Regions from separate parts of the Nocardia sp. NPDC051787 genome, predicted to be linked through region 1. Evidence: riboswitches for the same ligand, from Rfam matches in the RefSeq annotation. Region 1 holds a riboswitch; each other region holds the start of a gene.
What was found. Region 1 has a riboswitch for S-adenosylmethionine ahead of AB0M45_RS01175 (rhodanese-like domain-containing protein). Riboswitches for the same ligand answer to the same signal wherever they lie in the genome.
Positions count from the first base shown of each region.

Region 2: it holds a riboswitch for S-adenosylmethionine, as region 1 does, so the genes downstream of both, AB0M45_RS09800 (O-acetyl-L-homoserine sulfhydrolase) here and AB0M45_RS01175 (rhodanese-like domain-containing protein) in region 1, are expected to answer to the same signal.
Region 3: it holds a riboswitch for S-adenosylmethionine, as region 1 does, so the genes downstream of both, AB0M45_RS24780 (aminotransferase class V-fold PLP-dependent enzyme) here and AB0M45_RS01175 (rhodanese-like domain-containing protein) in region 1, are expected to answer to the same signal.

Region 1 is NZ_JBFAYO010000001.1:255,970-259,425, forward strand. Features, by position in the region: gene AB0M45_RS01165 (alpha/beta hydrolase) at 1-526, shown strand, start outside; gene AB0M45_RS01170 (O-succinylhomoserine sulfhydrylase) at 586-1,800, opposite strand; gene AB0M45_RS01175 (rhodanese-like domain-containing protein) at 1,898-2,314, opposite strand; SAM riboswitch class IV at 2,329-2,445, opposite strand; gene AB0M45_RS01180 (hypothetical protein) at 2,509-2,958, opposite strand; gene AB0M45_RS01185 (FAD-dependent oxidoreductase) at 3,341-3,456, shown strand, end outside.
Region 2 is NZ_JBFAYO010000007.1:84,500-87,955, reverse strand. Features, by position in the region: gene AB0M45_RS09805 (TetR family transcriptional regulator) at 1-568, shown strand, start outside; SAM riboswitch class IV at 621-731, shown strand; partial or broken gene AB0M45_RS09800 (O-acetyl-L-homoserine sulfhydrolase) at 997-1,179, shown strand; gene AB0M45_RS09795 (homoserine O-acetyltransferase) at 1,176-2,333, shown strand; gene AB0M45_RS09790 (DUF3017 domain-containing protein) at 2,380-2,616, opposite strand; gene AB0M45_RS09785 (tRNA (cytidine(34)-2'-O)-methyltransferase) at 2,808-3,272, shown strand; gene AB0M45_RS09780 (DUF167 domain-containing protein) at 3,312-3,456, opposite strand, start outside.
Region 3 is NZ_JBFAYO010000026.1:40,248-43,703, reverse strand. Features, by position in the region: gene AB0M45_RS24780 (aminotransferase class V-fold PLP-dependent enzyme) at 1-815, opposite strand, end outside; SAM riboswitch class IV at 863-976, opposite strand; gene AB0M45_RS24775 (Pls/PosA family non-ribosomal peptide synthetase) at 1,659-3,456, shown strand, end outside.

The DNA.
Region 1 (3,456 bases):
GTCGATGGGCGCCGCGGTGATTCTCGCCTACGTCGAGCAGTTCGGGTGTGCGAAGCTGCGATCGGTGACATTCGTCGATCAGTCACCGCGTTTCCTCGACGGGGAAGGGTGGGACTTCCCGCTCCAAGGCGGCTACAGCCAGACCGACCTCGCGGTGTTCGTGCAGGCGGTGCGGCACGCCCGCCCGTTGGTGATCAAGCCGTTCATCGCCGCTTGCTTCGCGGAAGAACCGTCCGACGAGGTGATCGATGCGGTGTACGCGGAGACCACGAAGATGCCGACCTCGGCGGCATGCGCCATCTGGTACGACATGGCCTTCGCCGACTTCCGGCCGGTCCTGCCTCAGGTCACCGTGCCGACGCTGCTGATCTACGGAGCGCAGAGCAAGATCTTCCCCGGTCCGCTCGATGCATGGATCGCCGCGCAGGTCCCGAACGCGAAGGTGGTGCGTTTCGAGGGCAGCGGACATGTGCCGTTTTCCGAGGAACCCGAGGACTTCAACAAAGTTCTCGCCGACTTCCTCTGAGACATCGATGCCTCGCGACGTAACCTGTCGCCCCTCTCCTGTACCGGCTCGCCGGCCGGTCAGGAGAGGGCTTGGTCCAGGTCGTCCAGGAGGTCTTCCACGTCTTCGAGGCCCACCGAGACGCGGACGACACCGTCGGACAGGCCGATGGTGGCGCGGCCTTCGGGGCCCATGGCGCGGTGGGTAGTGGTGGCGGGGTGGGTGATCAGGGTCTTGGCGTCGCCGAGGTTGTTGGAGATGTCGATGACGCGCAACCGGTTCAGCACCTCGAAAGCGCGCTTCTTCGCCTCGTTCTCGGGGGCGTTCAGCTCGAAGGTGACCACGGTGCCGCCCGCGCTCATCTGACCGGTGGCCAGCGCGTACTGCGGATGCGACTCCAGGAAAGGGTATTTCACCCAGCTGACCGCCTTGTTGCCCTCCAGGAAGCGGGCGATCCGGAGTGCGGACTCGGCCGAATGGCGCACCCGCAGCGGCATCGTCTCCAGCCCCTTGAGCAAGGTCCACGCGTTGAACGGGCTCAGCGCCGGACCGGTGTGGCGCATCAGCGTTTTCACCGGGCCGTCGATGTAGTCCTTCGCGCCGAGAATCGCGCCGCCGAGCACCCGGCCCTGCCCGTCGATGTGCTTGGTGCCGGAGTAGACCACCACGTCGGCGCCGAGCTCGAAGCCGCGTTGCAGCAGGGGTGTCGCGAAGACGTTGTCCAGCACCACTTTCGCACCGGCGGCATGGGCCAGCTCGGTCACCCGGCGCACGTCCACCAGCGTCTGCATCGGATTGGCGGGCGTCTCGAAGAACACCGCCGTGGTCGGCACCGACAGCGCCCGTTCCCACTGGTCGAGATCTTCGCCGTCCACGAATACGGTCTCCACGCCCCAGCGCGGCAGGATCTCGTTGCACACCACGAAGCAGGAGCCGAACAGACTGCGCGCGGCGACCAGCCGGTCACCGGCGCCGAGCAGCGCTCCCAGCGCGGTGAACACGGCCGACATTCCGCTCGCGGTGGCGAAGCACGCTTCGGCGCCGTCGATCAGCCGCATCCGCTCCTCGAACATGGCGACCGTCGGGTTGCCGTAGCGGGAGTAGACGAAATGCTCCACCTCGCCGGTGAACGCGGTCTCGGCGGCTTCCGCGCTCTCGTAGACGAAGCCGGAAGTCAGGTACAGCGCCTCGGCGGTTTCCTCGAAACCGGAGCGCCGCAGTCCGCCCCGGACACCGAGCGTCGCGGGGCCGACGCCCTCGGGCAGCGGCTTGTCGAACGCGCCGCCGGTGATCACGGCTGCCGCCTATCGGCAAAGTTCCGAGGGCCCGCCAGACCCCCGCTCAGGACTGCCGCCCATCGGTAGAGCCCCGAGGACACGCCAGACGCCCTGGTCATGACTGTCGCCAGGGCAGCCCGAGGGCACGCCAGCCGGAGCCGCCGCGGTGCCTGAACTCATCGAGCGGACCTTCGAAGCCTTCGAGCACGTTGTAGGAGGTGCGGTAACCCGCCGATGTGGCGGCGATCGCAGCGCCGACCGAACGCTGGCCGGAGCGACACAAGAACACCACCGGTGCTTCGGGGTCGTGGTCGGCGAGCGCCTGCCGCAACTGCTCGACGAACATCTCGTTGCGCGCGCCGGTGGAGTCGACCCACTCGATCAGCGCGGTCGGCCGATCGATCGAGCTCGTGTCGGGTACGCCGACGAACTTCCATTCGGCTTCCGTCCGCACGTCCACGAGGACTGCTTCGGGGTTGTCGCGCAGCAGTTCCCATGCCTGCTGCGGGGTGATGTCACCGGCGTAACTCATCTACTCCTCCTGCGAATCCGCACTTGCCGCGCCCAGGACCGGAGCGCGGCCAGGTCGTCACCCGGAGCACCCCACCGCGGAGGAGGGTTGCCGACCAGTAATGCCGGGGCTTGACACTGGTTCTCATGACCTTCGACTGAGATTGCACCGACCCGGGTCACCGTGTCAAACGGCCGTTCACACTGCGGGAACGCTCAGGCGCAGACCAGCCACTTGTCGCCGGATCTGCTGAGATTCCACGTCGTGGTCGTCTCCGTGCCGTCCGCCTTCGTGGTCACGGTCGCCTTGCCTTTGTCGCCGTCCACCATCGGGTTGTCGATTTTCCTGAGCTCGACGGACTTTCCGGCGCCGGACTGCCCGGCCAGCGGTGAGCGGGCGGCGTCGAAGCCCGCGCATCCGGTGCCGGGCGCCGGCACGGTGCCGGTGCGGTTGGCGCCCTCGACGAAGTTGCGGATGGCCGCGGAGATGCGGTCGGCATCTGTGACATTTTTCTCAGCGGGCGACAGCACCCCGCCGAGCACGATCGCGATGAGCACGATCACCGCGACCACTGCGGCCGCGATGAACGGCACCATGGAGCGCTTGTCGGTTTGATCGACGCGGATGATGTCGTCCTCGCCTGCGGTCGGCTGCTGCTCGGTCATGGCTCGATGATCCCTGGTCGGGGTGGTTATCCAGCCCCCGGCCCCGGGGCAGGGCGGTGGCGGCGTCCGTCGGCGGGCAGGGGCCGCTTTAGGTCGCGCGGGAGCGGGTACGCGCCGATCGAGATGTTCGATGACATCGACCGACTGCACGCACCGGATCCTGGCGGCATCGATGGTCCCGATAGAATCGCGGGACGGCAGCCTGCTGTCATAGCGAATCGGCAGCTCATCGCCGCGGCGAACGGAGCACCGTGCAGCCACGAGCCGGCAACGCCAACGCCGGCGTCCGCACCGGAAGGGTGCGACCGAGCCGGTGCGTCAACTTAGCCTAAGCTAAGCCAGACGTCATTAATTGTTTCGACCATAAGGGTGCGCGTAAGAGATGACCGAACAGAGTGCAGTATCGGATGGCGGTGTTCGCGAGCCCTCCGTGGTGACGCAGGCTTCCTCCTCCGGGCTTGACGCGCACACCGCGAAGACCCGCCCGCTCCGCATCGC
Region 2 (3,456 bases), on a different contig from region 1:
CGGCTTCGACGCGACCACGGTCGAGCAGATCGCCAACGCCGCGGACGTCTCGCCGCGCACCATCAACCGCTATTTCGACAGCAAAGAGGCCATCATCCTGGGCCCGGTACAGGACTTCGGGAGCGCGGTGGCCGAGACGCTGCGCGAGCTTCCCCGCACCGGCAACGAACTGGCGGCGTTACGTGAAGCGTTCCTGCGCGTGGTCGACCAGGCCGCCGACGCGGGCAGCAGCTCCCCGATCTCGTTCCGGAGATACCAGCAAATGCGGCGAATCCTGCGCAGCAGCCCCTCGGTCAGCGCACGCAGTCTCGAGCACGCCGACGAGAAGAACACCGCGATAGCGGCCGTGCTCGCCGAGCGCCTCGGCACCGAGCCGGACGCGCGCGCCGTGCGGCTCATCCTGGGAGCCTGGCAGCTGATCGGCACCGTCGGCATGGAGTGCAGCGGCGACATGTTCGACCATGAGGACGTGGCGATCGCGTCCCGGGCGGGACGTACCGCGTTCACCGAGACCTTCGACGAGTTCGTGCGCACCTGCTGCGTACCCCCGAACGGTGCCGACCAGTGAGTTCGATGAGGGATTTCGACGGCTGACCGCACGCCGGTTATGATGCCCGGCAGGTCATGAGCACCAGCGCCAAGCCCCGGCTCGCTGGTCGGCAACCCTGCAGCAGCGGTGGGGTGCTCCGGGTGATGACCTGGCTCCCGAGAGCCGGGAGCAAGCGCGCATCAGGAGGTCGCCGGTATGTGTTGTTGGTCACACCGTTAACCCCTGCTGTACCGGCGAACACCCTTTTGGAGCAAACCATGAGTGAATCGACCGCGTCCGTGGCCGAGAACGCACCGGCGCAGCGGTCCCCCGCGGCCGCGCAGGTCCACGGGGGCTTCGAGGGCGGCACCGGCGCACCGATGATCGCGGGCCTGTCCTCCGCGCCCTGGTCCATGGGCGCAGCGCAGCCGGCGAGTAGGCCGTTCACCGCCGGATCGGACCGGTCCGCACGTGTAGCTACCATCGGCGATGTGCGTTCTCTCGTGATTCACTCCGCGTCGATGACGCATCCCGAGCTCATGCCGGAGGAGCCGACCTCCGGAACCATTCCCCGATCGGTCCCCCTCGCGGCGGGCGCCGAGGCCATGCGCGCCGATCTGTGCGCCGGTTTCGCGGCGGCTGCGACGTGACCGTGGATACCGAATCGAGCGTCCGCCCGTCCACTGTCACCCTGCCGTCCCCGGACGGGGAACTGGGCTTCATCCCCATCGGGGACGTGCGGTTGGAGAATGGCGCGGTCATCCCGGACGTGTGCCTCGCCGTGCAGCGCTGGGGTGAACTTTCCCCGGATCTGGACAATGTCGTGCTCGTCGAACACGCGCTCACCGGCGACTCGCACGTCGTCGGCAAGCCGGACGCCATCCATCCGCTGCCCGGCTGGTGGGACGGCATGGTCGGGCCGGGCGCGCCGCTGGACACCGACGAATGGTGCGTGATCGCGACGAACGTGCTCGGCGGCTGTAAGGGCAGCACCGGGCCGTCCAGCTCGGCGCCGGACGGAAAACCTTGGGGCGCACGGTTTCCGGATATTTCTATCCGCGATCAGGTGACCGCGGAAGCGGCGCTGATGGATCTGCTCGGCATCGACCGGCTCGCCGCCGTTGTCGGCGGGTCGATGGGCGGCATGCGCGTGCTGGAATGGATGGTAGGCGCGCCGGAGCGCGTCGCCGCCGCACTGGTGCTCGCCGTGGGCGCCCGCGCCACCGCCGACCAGATCGGCACTCAGATCACGCAGATCGCGGCGATCAAGGCCGATCCCGACTGGCAGGGCGGCGACTACCACGACACCGGCCGCGCCCCGATGACGGGCATGGCCGTCGCCCGGCGCATCGCGCATCTGACCTACCGCACCGAGTTCGAGCTCGACCACCGGTTCGAGAACAAGCCGCAGGGCGACGAGGACCCGTGGAACGGCGGCCGCTACGCGGTGCAGAGCTACCTGGACCATCAAGCCGAGAAGCTGTGCAAACGCTTCGACCCGGCGACCTACGTGCTGCTGACCGAGGCGATGAACCGCCACGACGTCGGCCGCGGCCGCGGCGGCGTGGAGGCGGTGCTCGCGGCGACGCCGGTGCCATGCGTGGTCGGCGGCGTCGACTCCGACCGCCTGTATCCGCTGCGGACCCAACAGGAGCTCGCCGATCTGCTGCCCGGCTGCGACGGCTTGGAGGTCGTGCATTCGCGCGACGGACACGACGGGTTCCTCACCGAGGCGGCGGCGGTGTCGAAGCTGCTGACCGAGACCATGCGGCTCGCCCGGGCCGGTGTGCACCCCGAACGCTGAAAGGCTTCTGCCATAGAGGGTTTCGCGCTGACCGGAGTTGCTACTCCTAGCCGAGATTGATGGTGGCCGCGAGGAATACGATGCTCGAGCCGAGCAGTGTCAGGGCACCCACGTCGAAAGGCTTGCTGCGGACCGCGAGCAGACCGACCCGCGCGGTCGGCAGGCACAGCCGGAACGTCGCGGCCAGCAACGTCGCCCCACCGAAGAAGAAGGCCCCGCGCCGCCACCGATCGGACGCGACGAACACCACCGCCACCCCGATGACCAGCATGACGACCACCATCGGCAGATGGCAGCGCAAGAACTCCGCACCCAAACTGCGGCGCCCGGTCCGCAGGTCAGCGGTAGGCGTGTCGGCATCGGTCACGCCCCCGATTCTTGCAGACACGCGCTGCGTCGAGCGATCAGGCCGCTGATCCCGCACGCGCTGGAGCCCGGCGACGGGGCGGTGGGCGGTGCTGATTGACTGGCGGTGTGTTCCATCTGATGTTCCACGAGCCGTGCATTCCGCCGAATACCGGCAACGCGATCCGGTTGGCCGCGGGGACCGGGTGTCATCTGCATCTGATCGAGCCGTTGGGGTTCGATCTGTCCGAACCGAAGTTGCGCAGGGCCGGGTTGGACTACCACGATCTGGCGTCGGTGACGGTGCACGCGAATCTGGCGGCGGCGTGGCAGGCGCTTCGCCCGAAGCGGGTCTACGCGTTCACCACGCAGGCCACCACCCGGTTCACCGACGTGGCGTACCGCGAGAACGATGTGTTGCTGTTCGGAACCGAACCCACCGGCCTGCCGGAGGAGGTGCTGTCGGACCCGCACATCACCGACCGGCTGCGCATCCCGATGCTCCCCGGCCGCCGCTCCATGAACCTCTCCAACGCTGCGGCGGTCACGGTGTACGAAGCCTGGCGCCAACTCGGATTCCCGGGCGGGGTCTAGCCCGCCGAACTGTAGTTCTGATTTCTCGAGTTCGCGGCTTCAGATGTCGATCTCGAAGCGTTTGAAGCGCGAGGTTGGCCCGGCGGCGAGGCGGACCGCGGACTTGGGCACCCCGTAGTGCTCGGCGAGGAGTTCGATGGCCGCTTTGTTGGCTTTGCCCTCGACGGCGGGGGCCCGCACGTAC
Region 3 (3,456 bases), on a different contig from region 1:
GACCCGGCCTCGTGCCGCTGCGGAGCGGGCGCCCACTCGGCGTCGGTGGTGCTCACCTCACGAACCGCCCCGCCGCCGGCCAGATAGGGCTGCGCCGCGTCGAGCCAATCGCGCTTGCCCACCAGCACACCCGAACCGAAGGGCGCGTACAGCTTGTGGCCGGAGAAGGCCAGGTAATCGATTCCGATGTCGCGCAGGCTGATCCGGCGGTGCGGCGCCAGCTGGGCGGCGTCGACCAGGATCCGGGCGCCGCACTGGTGCGCGATGGTGGCCAGCCGCTCCAGCGGAAGCACCTCGCCGGTGACGTTCGACGCGCCGGTCACCGCGAGCAACGCGGCTGGCTTGCTGCACAACTCGGCGACCAGCCTGCCGACAGTCTCCTCGACGGTGTCGGCCGCCTGCACGACGCGGCGGCCGTGCCTCGTCCACGGCAGGAAGTTGGCATGGTGCTCGATATCGAGCACCACCGTGTCGCCGGGCACGCAGGACGCGAGCAGGTTCAGCGAGTCGGTGGTATTGCGGGTGAACACCACCACCTGATCGTCGGGGGCGTCCAGGAACTCGGCCACCGATCCGCGGGCGGCCTCGTAGCACTCGGTGGAGATCCGCGAGGCGTACCCAGCGCCGCGGTGCACGCTGGCGTAGAACGGCAACAGCCGCTGCACGCGGTCGGTGACCTCCACCAACGCCGGCGCGCTCGCCGCGTAGTCGAAGTTGGCGTAGGTCGCCGTTCCGCCCTGCACGAGCGGCACCAGCAGTTCGTCGCCGGAGACCCGGGCGAGTGCGGCACAGGTGCTGTCGACAGCAGTAGTCATCACGTGCATCCCGTCGGCTAAGGGACCCGCGATCGAACGATCCGCCGAGTCCGCGCTTGCCGCGCCCGGTTGGGCGTCGGCCGGGTCGTCACCCGGAGCACCCCACCGCGGAGGAGGGTTGCCGGCCAGCAAGCCGGGGCTTAGCGCTGGCACTCGTGACCTGACCCGAGATTGGCAGAAGCGGCCCGGCACTGTCAACCGCATGCCAATCCGAGCCGACACATCCCGATCGGGACATGACCACAGACGCGAGTCATCGCAAGCACACTCGCGAGTCCTACGAACACCCCGACCAAGTGCTGCGCGCGCCGTTCGTCATCGAACTCACATCCACCGAATCGCAGTTGCCCCGAATACATCACGCCTCCCGCTTCCGATTCGGAGCAGGCACCGCACCTCATCCACGACAAAGCCACAACTGAACAAATGCAGCAAACACGCAGCAGCATCCCGGAACCCGGACAATCGGCGCTCGCCTCTCAGATAACCACAGCGGACCGAACTTTTTCCGGCAGCAAAACCAAGCGTTATCTGTTCGCAGCCAGTCGCCCCCCGATTCGCGATCTCTCAGCGAGAGAGTTGGCTCCGACACCAACTCCTTCTCCAGCTACCAACAAGCAGCCGAACCTGAGCGCGGTTACCGCCGGCACGGCCACACCGGCCGCCGTGGTTCTCGAGCGAAGCGAGACGGGCATTCCCCGTTCGAGCAGCGCGGCAGGCGCCGAGGAAACAAACCCAGTACCGTGGACAGCTGGCCAATCGTGGCATTTGCCCTTTGGTAACCCAGCTATGGCGCGACAACGGAAAGTATGAGGCAGGTCGATGGGAGGTTCGCTGAGCACCATGCTCCGAACGGAGGTCGACGCGCCGGTGCGCCCGTTGTCGCGGGGCGACCATGCGCCACAGGCCAGGACGCTGGTCGACATCCTGACCGCTACGGCACTCACACATCCCGACGCGCCGGCCATCGATGACGGCCAGGTGGTGCTGTCCTATCTCGAACTGGTCGTCGAGGTCGAGAAGACTATGGCGCGCCTCGCCACGGCGGGCGTGCGTCCCGGTGACCGGGTCGGCGTGCGCATGCCCTCCGGCACGCGCGGGCTCTACGTCACCATCCTCGCGGTCCTCTACAGTGGCGCCGCCTACGTGCCGGTCGATGCCGACGACCCGGACGATCGCGCCCAGCTCGTCTTCGGCGAAGCCCAGGTCACCGCGATCGTCACCGCTGACGGCATCGAGACGACGGCCGCCGGTATCCGGGCCGCGGAGCAGCACGAGGGCGCGCGCACCTGGTCGGCGCTTCCCAGCCCCGACGACGACGCCTGGATCATCTTCACCTCCGGGTCGACCGGAACCCCGAAAGGCGTTGCCGTCACCCACCGCAGCGCCGCCGCGTTCGTCGACGCCGAAGCCGACCTGTTCCTCCCCGATGCCCCGATCGGCCCCGGTGACCGGGTTCTCGCCGGTCTCTCGGTCGCCTTCGACGCCTCCTGCGAGGAGATGTGGCTGGCCTGGCGCAACGGCGCCTGCCTGGTGCCCGCCCCGCGTGACCTGGTGCGCACCGGCGCCGACCTGGGACCCTGGCTGGTGCGGCGGGAGATCAGCATCGTCTCGACGGTGCCGACCCTGGCGGCGACCTGGCCGGTCGAGGCGCTGGAGGCGGTGCGCCTGTTGATCTTCGGCGGCGAGGCCGTCCCACCCGAGCTCGCCGAACGCCTTGCCGGAGATGGTGATTCGACTCGCGAGGTATGGAACACCTACGGGCCCACCGAGGCCACGGTCGTCGCCTGCGCCGCACGGCTGAACGGCCAGTGGCCGATTCGCATCGGGCTTCCGCTCAACGGCTGGGATCTCGTCGTGGTGGACCAGGCGGGAAATCCGGTGGCCGAGGGCGAATCCGGCGAATTGGTGATCGGTGGTGTCGGCCTGGCGCGCTATCTCGACCCGGTCAAGGACGCGGAGAAGTACGCGCCGCTGCCCTCGGTCGGCTGGGATCGCGCCTACCGCAGCGGCGACCTGGTCCGGAACGACAGCGCGGGCCTGGTCTTCCTCGGCCGCGCCGACGATCAGATCAAGCTCGGCGGCCGCCGCATCGAACTCGGCGAGATCGACAACGCACTCCAGCATCTTCCCGGCGTCACCGGCGCCGCCGCCGCGATACGAACCACCAAGGCGGGCAATAAGTTACTGGTCGGCTACCTCACCGGGCCGGGACCGGACTTCGACGCCAAGGCCGCACGAGCCATTCTCGCCGAACGACTTCCGGCCCCGCTGGTCCCCCGGCTCGCGGTGGTCGACGAGCTACCGACGCGCACCTCCGGCAAGGTGGATCGCGACGCGCTGCCGTGGCCGCTGCCGGGCACCGCGGAGGACGACGACGACAACGACCTGACCGGCACGGCGCAATGGGTTGCCGGACTATGGGATTCGATTCTCGGTGGAGAAGTCGGCGATCTCGACGCCGACTTCTTCGATCTGGGCGGCGGCTCGCTGGCGGCCGCACAGCTGGTCGCCGCCCTGCGCGAACGTTATCCGCAAATCGCCGTCGCCGATCTCTACGACCATCCCCGCCTCGGCGCCCTGGTCGACCTGCTGGAACAGACCACGCCCGCGGTCGCCGTCGCCGAACGGGCGGTGCGCC